One region of the Planococcus sp. 1R117A genome, then DNA from elsewhere that is predicted to be linked to it. Evidence: riboswitches for the same ligand, from Rfam matches in the RefSeq annotation. Region 1 holds a riboswitch; each other region holds the start of a gene.
What was found. A riboswitch is a leader RNA that binds a small molecule or an ion and turns the genes downstream of it on or off. The one in region 1 is predicted to bind S-adenosylmethionine.
Positions count from the first base shown of each region.

Region 2: it holds a riboswitch for S-adenosylmethionine, as region 1 does, so the genes downstream of both, ACSFXN_RS16595 (methionine ABC transporter ATP-binding protein) here and ACSFXN_RS04235 (LLM class flavin-dependent oxidoreductase) in region 1, are expected to answer to the same signal.
Region 3: it holds a riboswitch for S-adenosylmethionine, as region 1 does, so the genes downstream of both, mtnK (S-methyl-5-thioribose kinase) here and ACSFXN_RS04235 (LLM class flavin-dependent oxidoreductase) in region 1, are expected to answer to the same signal.

Region 1 covers NZ_JBPRLO010000001.1:915,601-919,950, forward strand. The annotation lists gene ACSFXN_RS04230 (sodium:solute symporter family transporter) at 1-401, opposite strand, end outside; gene ACSFXN_RS04235 (LLM class flavin-dependent oxidoreductase) at 519-1,910, opposite strand; SAM riboswitch class I at 2,032-2,138, opposite strand; gene ACSFXN_RS04240 (GNAT family N-acetyltransferase) at 2,461-3,009, shown strand; gene ACSFXN_RS04245 (maltose acetyltransferase domain-containing protein) at 3,095-3,655, opposite strand; gene ACSFXN_RS04250 (MmgE/PrpD family protein) at 4,275-4,350, opposite strand, start outside.
Region 2 covers NZ_JBPRLO010000006.1:52,438-56,787, reverse strand. The annotation lists gene ACSFXN_RS16615 (arsenate reductase family protein) at 1-210, shown strand, start outside; gene gcvH (glycine cleavage system protein GcvH) at 281-661, shown strand; gene ACSFXN_RS16605 (toprim domain-containing protein) at 798-1,136, shown strand; gene ACSFXN_RS16600 (thioredoxin family protein) at 1,142-1,468, shown strand; SAM riboswitch class I at 1,502-1,606, shown strand; gene ACSFXN_RS16595 (methionine ABC transporter ATP-binding protein) at 1,691-2,716, shown strand; gene ACSFXN_RS16590 (methionine ABC transporter permease) at 2,709-3,377, shown strand; gene ACSFXN_RS16585 (MetQ/NlpA family ABC transporter substrate-binding protein) at 3,419-4,237, shown strand.
Region 3 covers NZ_JBPRLO010000001.1:1,015,072-1,019,421, reverse strand. The annotation lists gene mtnW (2,3-diketo-5-methylthiopentyl-1-phosphate enolase) at 1-1,150, opposite strand, end outside; SAM riboswitch class I at 1,224-1,333, opposite strand; SAM riboswitch class I at 1,516-1,670, shown strand; gene mtnK (S-methyl-5-thioribose kinase) at 1,744-2,934, shown strand; gene mtnA (S-methyl-5-thioribose-1-phosphate isomerase) at 2,931-3,989, shown strand; gene ACSFXN_RS04780 (sugar ABC transporter substrate-binding protein) at 3,989-4,350, shown strand, end outside.

The sequences.
Region 1 (4,350 bases):
AGCGCCACGATCACCTGCAATGTTTTGCTGTTGTAGCGGTTGCCTAGCCATTGCGGAAGCGTCAGGCTGCCGCCATTCTTCTGGCCATAGCGCCAGAAAGTCTTCGTGAACAGCAGCAAACCGAGCCATGTCACGCCAAAACAGCCAATGGTATACCATAATGTCGATAATCCATATGTATAGGCCCAGCCGGGAACCCCAAGAAATAAATTCGCACTCGCGTAAGAGGTGCCGAAGCTCATGCCGACAAGCGCCGGGCTTATCTTGCCTTTGGCAAGAGCGAAGCCTTTCATCGAACCGCTGTGAACAGCGCCTTTCTTACCGAGCCAAGTCGTCCATGCAAAATAGCCAATAAGCATTACGATGATAAATGGAAGCAACCATGTTGTGTCTTCACGCATTGCCATCTTCTCCTTTCCGTTTCGGTTTTGGATAGATTTTATTCCATAGAGTCAGTCCGGCGATCCAGAAAACCGCGACACTGATCCAGTAAGCTGTAATCATGTCCATTCCCCCTTCTAGTTTTCAATTGGCTGATGCAATTGCTTATAGCTGGCACCAGGATGCGTTTCTTTCAATCCGGTCTGGCCTTTGCCGTAAATTTTTTCGCGGTACGTGCCTTCTGCATATTCTTTTTGGACAAGGCCGCGCTCCTGCAAGACCGGAATGACAAGTTCGACAAAGTCCACGAAACTTCCAGGGGCAAGGGTATAAGCAAGGTTGAAGCCATCGACACCTGTTTCTTCCACCCAATGTTCGATTTCATCCGCGATTTGTTCCGGCGTCCCTACTGCAACCGGCCCTCTGCCGCCAATTCCGACAAACGTGGCAAGTTCACGGATGGTCCATTTGCGGTCCGGGTCGGCGCGCGTAAACACTTCGACTGCCGATTGCATGGCGTTGCTTTGGATATATTCCAAAGTTTCGTCTGGATCGTATCCGGAAAAATCGATGCCCGTCCAGCCGCCGAGAAGTGCAAGGGCCCCTTCATAGCTGACATAGCTTTTCAGTTCCTCGTATTTCGCTTGCGCTTCCGCTTCTGTTTTTCCAACGATGGCGGTGAACGTTGTGTAGACGATGACGTCTTCTGGATTGCGGCCGTTTGCCTGGATGCGTTCACGCAATGCGGTTACCCCTTTTTTCACGACTTGGGTGGTCGGGCCGGCTGTGAACACCGATTCCGCATGCTTTGCCGCAAACTCACGGCCGCGCGGTGAAGCGCCTGCCTGGAACAGAACCGGCGTACGCTGCGGCGACGGTTCCGACAAATGAGCTCCAGGAACTTTGAAATATTCCCCTTCATGCCGGATGTCGTGCACTTTTGACGGGTCGGTGTATACTTTCGCCTGTTTATCACGGACGACGGCGCCGTCTTCCCAGCTTCCTTCCCATAGCTTATAGCAGACTTCCAAGTACTCCGCTGCAAAATCGTAGCGCTGATCGTGGTTCATCTGGTCTTCGAGCCCAATATTGAGTGCCGCGCTTTTCAGATAGGAAGTCACGACATTCCAACCGATGCGCCCTTTCGTCAAATGATCCAATGTCGACATGCGCCGCGCAAATGTATAAGGATGTTCATGACTGACCGAAGCGGTAACACCGAAACTCAAATGTTTGGTGACCGATGACATCAGCGGCACGACCAGCAGCGGATCATTGACTGGAGACTGGACCGCGTTGCGAAGCGCAGCATCCCGGGAGCCATTATAAACATCATAAGTACCCAGCACGTCCGCCAGGAACACCGCATCGAATTTCCCTTTTTCCAACAGCTTGGCAAGTTCAATCCAGTATTCACTGTCAGTGTAGGTATGGGAACGATCGTCTTCATGCACCCATAATCCAGGGGACTGATGCCCACCCGCACACACCATTTCAAATGCGTTCAAGTAAATCCGTTTCTTCGTCATATATATTCCTCCTCATTTTTATTCATTAAATTTGTGCGGTGCCGTCTGCTGAAAAATATAAAAAGCCCTCTTTTTCTCAACGAACGAGAAAAGAGGGCTGCATAAATGGACAGGATCCGCTCTCTTATCTCCCAAGAAAAAATCTTGCTGGAATTAGCACCTTTCTGACAAATGTCAGAGGTTGCTGAAGCGTCAACGGGCCAGTCCCTCGGCTTCTCTGGATAAGATTATTAAATTTAAATCCAATCATAATACTAGGAAATCAAGAAGTCAACCAAACATTTTAAATTGTTCGACTATTTTTATGGTATTCATTTACAGATTATCTATGAAACCTTTTCCTTGCGCCTTTTAAAGCGCTTTCAAAAATTCTCAATCTTTTTATTTTACTGCAAACTTTTTTCACATTGTTTATTGCCATCCATTTTCAAAAACTCTAAGATGAAAGTACTAGAGGTTAAGGGGTTGAGGTTATTGCGTACAATAGGCAGGTTTTCAATAAATGAGGTGTGCAAAAATCACAAACGCTAAGGAGGCTGACATGACAACCATTACTTCAAACCTTTTTACCGGAGAAAAGCTGAAGCTTTCACTGCCGCGAGAAGAAGACACAGACATTATGCTGAAATGGGGAGAAGACGCTGACTATATGCGGAATATCGATACGGAGTTCGCCCTTCCCCGCAACCGGGAGCAACTGGCAAGCGAAGGTGCGCCAAATCCTAATGAAGCCTATTTCCGGCTAAGAACAATTGACGGGGACCGTTTGATCGGCTTTACCGTCATCCATTCGATTGAATGGAATAACCGCGCCGGGATGATGGCCATCGGCATCGGGGATGCTGCAGACCGCAGCAAAGGCTACGGATCGGATGCGCTAAAGCTGATTCTCCGCTACGCTTTTCATGAATTGAACCTGGATCGGGTCGGCCTGGAAGTGATCGAGTACAATAAAGGCGGTATCCGGGCTTATGAGAAAGCAGGTTTTCAAGTGGAGGGCCGCAAACGCTCGATGGTGTACCGCGATGGCAAACGCTTTGACGTCATCGTGATGGGCACTTTGCGCCCGGAATGGGAAGCAATTCATTTTGAAAACTGAATACCAACAGTCCGGCATCGAGTGAGATGCTGGACTGTTTTAATGTTGCAGAAATTGCTGCAGTTTTATTAGTATTTTTCACTGGCTATTGTTCCAGTTGTTTGATGACTCTTGCCGGATTTCCTCCGACAAAGACACCCGCCGGCACGTCTTTCGTAACAACCGCACCGGAAGCGATGACGGTGTTGTCCCCGATTGTTATGCCAGGATTAATCACAGCCCGTCCGCCGATCCAGACATTTGCTCCGATCGCAACCGGCTTCCCGAACTCCAATCCTGCGTTTCGTTCTTTCGCATTCAGCGAATGTGTCGCTGTGTAAATATGGACGCCCGGCCCCATCATACAGTTTGCTCCGATCCGGATTTCGCAGACATCCAATAAGACGCAGTCAAAATTAGCGTAGAAATTCTCGCCAACATGGATGTTATAGCCGTAATTGCAGTGGAATACCGGTTCGACTTCCAGTTTGTTTCCCGTTGACCCAAACAGTTCCTTTAATAAGCCGGTTCTTCTGTTGGCATCCGTTTCCAATGACTGATTGAACAGCCGGGTCAATCTCCGCGCCTGGAGTCTGTCACTCAGCAGTTCAGGGTCAGTCGCATCGTAAAGCGCACCTAGCAGCATTTTCTCTTTCTCGCTTCTCATGTGATCCTCTCCCATCTATGGCTCTTTTTTATATCATCTTACTTCTCCAGCCAAATGGCTACAGAAAAAAATCAATTGCCATAGATAAATGAACCTCGGAGACAGCCTAAGAAAGAGCCTTTGTTTTAAAGGCTCTTTCTTAGGCTGTCGAGAAACTCTTATTCTCTTTTTTCATTTCGCTCTAGGACGGACGCTTTCCGTGGGGTGCGGCCCTAAGCCTCCTCGCTCGCTGGCGAAGACCTTGTGCTCCTGCATCGCTGCGCTAGCTTCGTCGCAAATGAACGGGGCAAATTGCTTTTGCCCCGTTCATTCCCTGCGGGGTCTCAGGACTCGCCCTATTCCCACAGGAGTCGCCGCCTTCCGCTACATTCAGCTTCCTTTTGTTACCTTTAGAGATTCTCTGGAATAGGGAGCTGATTCGGAAAGCTCTTTAATGTTTGTTCCTGCTCCTTAGATATGGAGCCAACCAGCGGAGAAAACCGTACTGCTCCTGCATCGCTTCGCTGCTTCGTCGCAAAGACTTGGCTTCACAAACCTCGGCCAATGTCTTCCCATCTGGTTAGCGGAATATCGGTTAAGGGATTATCACCCATAGAAGTTCTATCTTTCTCTTTTTGTATCAATTGTATATTTTTTCAGTATCGGCTTTCGTCAATTCGATCAATTCCGACAAATCCGCTTTTTCATCGATGATG
Region 2 (4,350 bases), on a different contig from region 1:
GAATTGAAGAAGTTCTTTAATACAAGCGGCCTGAAGTACCGGGAACTCGGATTGAAAGACAAATTGAAAGAAATGCCTGAAGATCAGCAACTAAAGCTGCTGTCTTCAGACGGAATGCTGATTAAACGCCCATTGGCTTGGGATGGAAAAAAAGCGACACTTGGTTTTAAAGAAGAAGAGTTTGAAAATACCTGGAAGAGAGAGCAGTGAAATCTTGTATTTCCCCAGGCTTTATGTCAAACTGAGAAATGAGTACACTACATAATTTGGAGGGTTTCCGATGAGCACACCACAAGAACTTCGTTATTCTAAAGAGCATGAATGGGTTAAAGTTGAAGGCGGTACAGCACGCATTGGCATCACACATTTTGCACAAGCTGAACTTGGCGATATCGTTTTCGTAGAATTGCCGCAAGTTGGCGATGAAATAAAAAGAAATGAGCCATTTGGCAGCGTAGAATCAGTTAAAACTGTTTCAGAGCTTTATGCGCCTATTAGCGGGCGTGTAATTGAAGTCAACACTGAGCTTGAAGACAGTCCTGAATTTGTAAACGAATCTCCGTATGAAAATGCGTGGATGGTGGTAATCGAATCTCCAGAAGAAGCTGAGATCAGCGAATTGATGTCAGCTGAACAATATCAGGAAATGATCAACGAGTAATATCTTAAAAAGCGCCTATTACTTGGCGCTTTTTTTGCTAGCCGGGAACTATATGAAATAAGCATCTATAGGCTGAACCAATACGGAGCAGCCTTTACACCTAATCTTTCATCATATATCAGCGAGGTGTTGACTTATGGATAAAGTAATTGTGGTTGAAGGGCTAACGGATAAAACACGAATAGCGCCGCTCATTGCAGAACCCGTGACGATTGTTTGCACAAATGGTACAGTTAGTGCATCGAGGCTTGAAGAATTATTGCTGCCTTATGAAGGTTTAGATATCATCATATTGGTGGATGCGGATAAATCAGGTGAACGGCTGCGGAAACTTGTTAAACGCGAATTCCCTGAAGCCCGGCATTTTTATATCAATCGCAGTTACAAGGAAGTGGCAGCGACGCCGATCCGGATCTTGCTCGATGTGCTGATTTCAGCAAATGTTCAAGTCAATAAGTTATTAACTGAGGGATGAAATCGATGAAAGAATGGACACATAAAGAATGGCTGAAAGAAAAGAACACTAGCTCTGCCGCGGCTTATTATTTGTATACGCCGATGTGCGGTACATGCCAAGTTGCTTCTAAAATGATGGATGTCGTAAAAGAGTTGTTCCCGGATTTGCCGATGGGCAAAGCGAATTTGAATTATGTTCAAGAAATCGCCGAATTGTACAAGGTGGAAAGTGTGCCTTGCCTGCTCATTACAGAAAACGGGCAGCTGAAAGAAAAGATTTACGCATTCCAGTCTGTGCCTTACCTATACGGAAAATTGAAATCTGTTGACGAAAAATGTCGAGCATGGTAAATTGAATTTCTGAACAATAATTTCATATCGTAACTCTTATTTAGAGTGGTGGAGGGAAGTGCCCTATGAAGCCCGGCAACCGTCATGAAAATGAAATGGTGCCAAATCACACAAAGCAAAAGCTTTGGGAGATGAGAGAGCGGTTTTCGTGTTTTCACGGTTACCCTTCTGCTCAGTTCTGCGCGGAAGGGTTTTTTATTTTGGATTAGGAGTTGTAAAAGGATGATTGAATTAAAAGAACTGTCGAAGGTTTTCGACACGGGAAAAGGCACTTTAACAGCTGTCGACCATGTCGATCTGTCGATTTCGTCCGGTGAAATTTTTGGCATTATCGGCTATAGTGGGGCAGGAAAAAGTACATTGATCCGTTTATTGAACGGATTGGAAAAGCCTACTTCGGGGACGGTAACAATAAACGGCCAAAATATCTCGGCAAGTAAAGGACCAGAGCTGCGGAAGGCGCGCCAGAAAGTCAGTATGATTTTCCAGCATTTTAACCTTCTGTGGTCACGTACAGTAAAAGAAAACATCGAATTTCCGCTTGAAATCGCAGGTGTTCCAAAAAACAAGCGCGACGCCCGCGTTCAGGAATTGGTGGAATTGGTTGGGCTTACCGGTAGAGAACATGCTTATCCGTCTCAGCTGTCGGGTGGCCAGAAACAGCGTGTCGGCATTGCCCGTGCGCTGGCTAATGAACCTGAAGTGCTCCTATGTGATGAAGCTACTTCAGCACTCGATCCGCAGACAACCGATTCGATTCTGGAACTCTTAGTCGATATCAATAAGCGTCTTGGGCTTACGATTGTTCTCATTACCCATGAGATGCATGTTATTCGGAAGATTTGCCATCGTGTCGCTGTTATGGAAGGCGGCCGCGTCGTTGAACTGGGAGACGTATTGAATGTCTTCCAGGCACCAAAACAGCCAATTACGAAGCGTTTTGTCGCTCAAGTCACCGATACGGAAGATTCTCACGAAACGATTAAACATCTGCGGGAACTTTATCCGACAGGCGAATTGGTGAAATTGGTTTTTGTCGGTGAACAGACAGAACAGCCTATTTTGACTAAGCTGATCCGGAAATACCCTGTAGAGATTAATATTGTGCAAGGAAATATATCGCACACGCAGCGAGGAGCTTATGGAACATTGGTTTTACAAATGAAAGGTTCGCAGCAGCAGATATCCGAAGCTCTCGCATTCTTGAATGCTGAGAGTGTCCAGACGGAGGTGATGGCAAATGATTGAGTCATTATTTCCGAATGTCGATTGGGACAGCATGTGGGAAGCGACGCTCGAAACATTATATATGACAGCCATGTCGACATTCTTCACTTTTGTCATCGGATTGGTTCTGGGAATCGTCTTATTTTTGACGGCACCGAAACAATTATGGGCTAACAGTGTGGTGAATTGGCTGACTGGAGCATTCGTCAACATTTTCCGTTCGATTCCGTTTATCATTTTAATCATTTTGCTGATTCCGTTTACGAAATTTCTCATCGGCACGATTCGAGGGCCGAATGCTGCATTGCCTGCTTTGATCATTGGAGCGGCGCCATTTTATGCGCGCATGGTATTGATCGCGCTGAAGGAAATTGATAAAGGAGTCATCGAGGCTGCGCGTTCTATGGGCGCAACAACTTGGACGATTATCCGTAAAGTGCTGCTGCCGGAGTCCAAACCGGCATTAATTTCAGGTATCACAGTTACAGCGATTGCATTGGTTGGATATACTGCCATGGCCGGAATTATCGGTGCTGGAGGTCTAGGAACACTTGCGTTCTTGGACGGTTTCCAAAGAAGCCGGGAAGATGTTACGCTAATGGCAACTATTTTGATTTTGATCATCGTTTTCGCAATCCAGTTTATTGGTGACCGAATGACTACCAAATCTGATAAACGCTAACAGCTAAACTATAAAAAACATAGAAAAAGGGGACCAGTTACATGAAAAAATTACTAGCAGGATCATTATTGACAGCACTTGTACTTGCAGGCTGCGGTGGCGGCAACGGCGGAGCAAGTGAAGAAGAGACAAGCACATTAAAAGTGGGTGCTTCAAACGTACCGCACGCAATTATTTTGGAACAGGCAAAGCCGCTCCTTGAAGAGCAAGGAATTGAATTAGAGATTGAGACATACCAGGATTACATTTTGCCGAACCAAGATTTAGAAGCTGGAGAAATTGATGCCAACTATTTCCAGCACGTTCCGTATTTGGAGTCACAAAAGAAAGAATTTGGCTATGATTTTGAAAATGCAGGCGGAATCCACATCGAGCCGATCGGTGTTTATTCTCAGAAATATGCTTCATTGGAAGAGCTTCCTGAAGGGGCAACAATTTTAATGAGCAACTCAGTAGCCGACCATGGCCGTATTTTATCGATGCTTGAAGCTCAAGGCTTGATTAAATTGGCAGACGACATAGACAAAACGACTGCTGAAGTGAAGGATATTGTGGAAAACCCGAAAAATCTTGAGTTTGATGCGAACTATGAAGCAGCATTGATGGTTCAATTATATGAAGCAGGCGAAGGCGATGCTTTGTTGATCAACTCAAACTATGCAATCGATGCAGGATTGAGTCCATTGGAAGATTCCATCGCACTTGAAAGTTCAGAATCTCCATACGTCAATATCATCGCAGTCAATAAAGGCGATGAAGACAGCGAAAATATCAAAGCATTAGTTGAAACCTTGAAATCACAGGAAATCCAAGACTTCATCTTAGAAGAATGGGGCGGGGCAGTAGTACCTGTCAAATAATAATGATATAGCTGAATACACGTCATAAAACTGGATGTAGACTCGATTTTTTGAGTCGGCATCCAGTTTTTTTATTTTAGATAATAATTTTAATATTTCGCGTATTGTAGAAT
Region 3 (4,350 bases), 99 kb from region 1:
TTTTGCTTAAAACGGCATCAACTGCCTGGCGGAAAGCTTTACCGCCTCCGGCTGCACCGTCCGGATGGCCATGTACGCCGCCTCCTGCATTGATGATGCTGTCAATTCCGAAATCGTTGATCAATAACGGAACAAGTCCGGGATGGATGCCTGCAGAAGGCACTGGGAAGCTTTGCTTCAACGGACTGTCCTTCACCAATTCCTCGCCAAGTGCCAGTGCCTGCGCTTTTTCAAGAGCAACACTGCCGTAAGGGGAGGGGAACAAAGAAAAGTCGGCGCCTGCGTAGCGGACCAGTTTTCCGAGTGCCAGAGAAGTGGCCAGTCCATAAAAGTTGGAAGAAGTGAAAGCGCCGCTGAATGCTGGATGCGCCATGAGCGGCAGCCGGATATCCGGATCTTCTGCCAGTTCCTGCAGCACATCCAGACCATAAGCATGGACATTGAACAGCAAGGCATCCGCCCCAAGTTCGCGTGCTTTTTTTGCCTTGTCACGCAAGTTCGAAGTGCGCCCCGACAAGTTCACCGCATAAAGCGTCCGGTGCCCGGTTTCTTCAAAGACCTGTTGCAGCACGTTTTTCCCTGTGGTGATCCGCTTCTCAAAAGGCGTCAGTGGATTATCAAAAAGGATCTCATCATCTTTTACCAAATCCACTCCGCCGAGCGCCTGCTGGCGAAGCTGCGACGTCAGGAAATCCAAGTCGCGGCCGATGACGCCTTTGAAGATGCTCATGACAAGCGGCCGGCCGGTAACGCTAAGCAATTCCCGAATTCCGTCGATGCCGAACCGCGGTCCCGGAAAATGGGAGAGCAGCTCTTCGTCAAACTCCAAATCGAGCAGCTTAACTTCACCATCCAGCGACAATTTGCCGAAAACAGTGGTTAAAATTGCTGGGAAATCCGCTGAGAAGTTGGCACTTGGATACGAAATCTTCACCACAGCCTTGATTTCATCCGGCTTTAACGGATGCGGGGAATCTTCAAATTCCGTTACTGAAACGACATTTCCTTTATGGTGTTTTAATTGCTGCTGTTCCAATAATGGCAGGTCGGTCCACGATCCGATCGTCAGGCCCAGGGCGATTCCTTCTGCCTTTTCCCCGAATGAACCCGCTTTGCCATACAGCTGGTAAGTCGCTGTTAAACTGCTCATTGCATTCACACTCCTGTTAAAAATCAAAATAAAAAACCTCTTCAAACAAGAAGAGGTTAATAGGCTTAACAACTTCTTATTTCTCAGCCGCATAAATCGGCTGCAAGAATTAGCACCGTGTCCATTAATGGACCGGTTGCCGGGTATCATAGGGCTCGTCCCTCCACCTGCTCTGAATAAGAATGCGTATTCAATTTGGGTTAAATAATTTGGGTTAAATAAAGAAATTAGTTTTGATTATTTCATGCTTAAAGCTTTCTGTCAATGAATATTCGCAAAATTATTTGTAGTTAAAAAAGTTATTGACAGTCAATTCTGAACCGTGATAGGATTCTTCTCAACAGCATATAGTTACTCAAATAGTACTCTTATCAAGAGCAGGCAGAGGGAAATTGGCCCTATGACGCCCAGCAACCGACCGTAATACCTTCGTGAGAAGGGGCGCTTTTGCGCCGGAATGCAAATTCCGCAAGGCACGGTGCTAATTCCATCAGAAATGACCATTTCTGAAAGATAAGAGGCATGGAATCTATCATTCTAGGCCTCTTTCTTGCGGAAAGAGGCTTTTTATATTGACCCGGAAAGGTAGATGAATGATGACAATAGCATCCGAACAATACGAAGCATTAACCGAAGAAAAAGCCATTGCACTGGCTCAGAGCCTATACCCATTCCCTGAAGGAGCGGAACTTGTGTGCCGCGAAATCGGCGATGGGAACTTGAATTATGTATTCCAGATCAAAGATCCTAAAAGCGGAAAAGGGTTGATCATCAAACAGGCATTGCCGTATGCGAAAGTTGTCGGGGAAAGCTGGCCGCTGACTTTGAAACGCGCAACGATTGAAGCGAACGCTCTTCAAAAGCACGGCGAATTTGCACCGGGGCTGGTCCCGGCCGTTTATGCCATGGATGAGGAACTGGCGATTACCGTAATGGAAGACTTGTCTCATCTGACGATTGCACGCGAAGGGTTGATCCAGGGGGCAGCCTATCCGAAACTATCGGAACACATCGGCGAGTATTTGGCGCGCACGCTGTTCCATACATCCGATTTTGCGCTGCACCCGTTTGAGAAAAAGCGCTTGGCGGCCGAATACTCCAACCCGGAACTGTGCAAAATAACAGAAGACCTTATTTTCACCGACCCGTTTTTCAATAACGACACCAATGATTACGAACCGGAGCTTCAAGCCACGGTCGAAGCTATCTGGAACAACGGTCCATTGAAACTTGAAGCGGCAAAGCTGAAGTTCAGTTTTTTGACGGAAGCGGAAGCGCTATTGCATGGGGACCTTCATACCGGCAGTATTTTTGCCAGTGAATCGGAAACGAAAGTCATCGACCCGGAATTTGCTTTTTACGGTCCGATTGGCTTTGACGTCGGCTTGTTTCTGGCAAACTTGATCGTTCAGTCAATCACCCGGAGCGGCGAAGAACGCCAAGTGATTGTGAACCATATCGAACGTACATGGGAAGTTTTCTCAACCCGCTTTTCAGAACTTTGGGACCGGGAAGGCATTGAAGCATACAAAAAAACAGCAGGCTATAAAGAGTTCATATTGGAAAAGATATTCCGCGACACGCTTGGCTTTGCCGGCTGTGAATTAATTCGACGCACAATCGGACTGGCACATGTTAAAGATCTGGACAGCATTGAAGATAAGAATTTGCGCATTCGTTTAAAGAAACAAGCTTTGCAAACCGGCGAAGCGCTGATTTTAAAACGTTCCGGGTTAACAACAATCAGTGCGGTATCTGGTCTGCTTGAGGAGCTGAAGCAATGACAATTCCATTATCAATTGCCTGGACAGACGGGCAGTTGGTCATCTTAGATCAACAGAAACTGCCGCATGAAATTGACTATTTGACACTCGAGACGATTGAAGATGTCTATGAAGCCATCTTTACGCTGAAAGTTCGCGGCGCGCCGGCCATCGGCATCGCCGCCGCTTATGGCTTAGCACTGGCAGCCCAGCGGCACGATGCTGAAACAGTGGAAGCATTCCTGCATTATGTGCGTAAAGATGCGCTTTATCTAGGAGAGTCGCGTCCGACGGCCGTCAACTTAATGTGGGCGCTCGATAGATTGCTTGAAGCCGTTCAAAAAGCTGAATCTGCAGAAAATGGAAAAGCGCTGCTTATCGCAGAAGCGGTGCGCATCCACCAGGAAGATGAAGCTTCCTGCCGGCAGATCGGCGAATACGCCTTGTCGCTTTTGGAAGGGCATAAACGGGTGATGACCATCTGCAATGCCGGATCGATTGCCACTGCGAAATATGGAACAGCCTTGGCGCCATTTCACCTTGGAAGCGAACGCGGCCGGAAATTTGAAGTGTTTGCATGTGAGACCCGCCCGGTATTCCAAGGTTCACGGCTGACCGTCTGGGAGCTTCAGCAGTCAGGAGTGGACGTCACGCTTATCACCGACAGCATGGCGGCCCACACCATTGGGGCGAAAGACATCGAAGCCATTATCGTGGGCGCGGACCGCATCGCGGCAAACGGCGATACCGCCAATAAAATCGGAACACTCAACTTGGCGATTCTCGCTGATGCTTATGGGATTCCATTTTATGTAGCGGCGCCCGCATCAACGTTTGACGTCACCATTGACAGCGGTGCAGAAATACCAATTGAAGAACGGAAAGCGGAAGAAATCACTCATATTGGCAGCCGGCCGGTAGCGCCTCTGGGCACGAAAGTCTTTAATCCTGCTTTTGATGTGACTCCATCCCGCTTTATTACTGCAATCATCACAGAAAAAGGAATCATCAGACCTGATTACTACCAAAATATTCCCGGAGTTCTTAACCTCTATGCAGAAAAAGGAGAAAAATAATGAAAAAACAATCGCTCTTATTATTAACCATTTTATTGATCATCAGTGCATTTCTGGCTGCCTGCCAGCCAAAAGGCGAAGGCAGTGAAGAAAAGACGCCGGACGCTGCGAAAGCAGAAGCCTCGGATAATCCGTTGGCCGGCAAAAAAGTCGCGCTCATCATGCAGCAAAACTTAGGGACGTTTTCTGCGCAGTATATCGAAGGCGTGGAAGAACAAGTCGGGAAATTCGGCGGCAACGTAACGGTCTTTACATCGGACGGCGACTTGGCAAAAATGGCATCCAACTTGGACGCAGCCATCAACCAAGGATTTGACGGAATTTTGATTGACCACGGCACCAAAGAGGCATTGAACCAAGG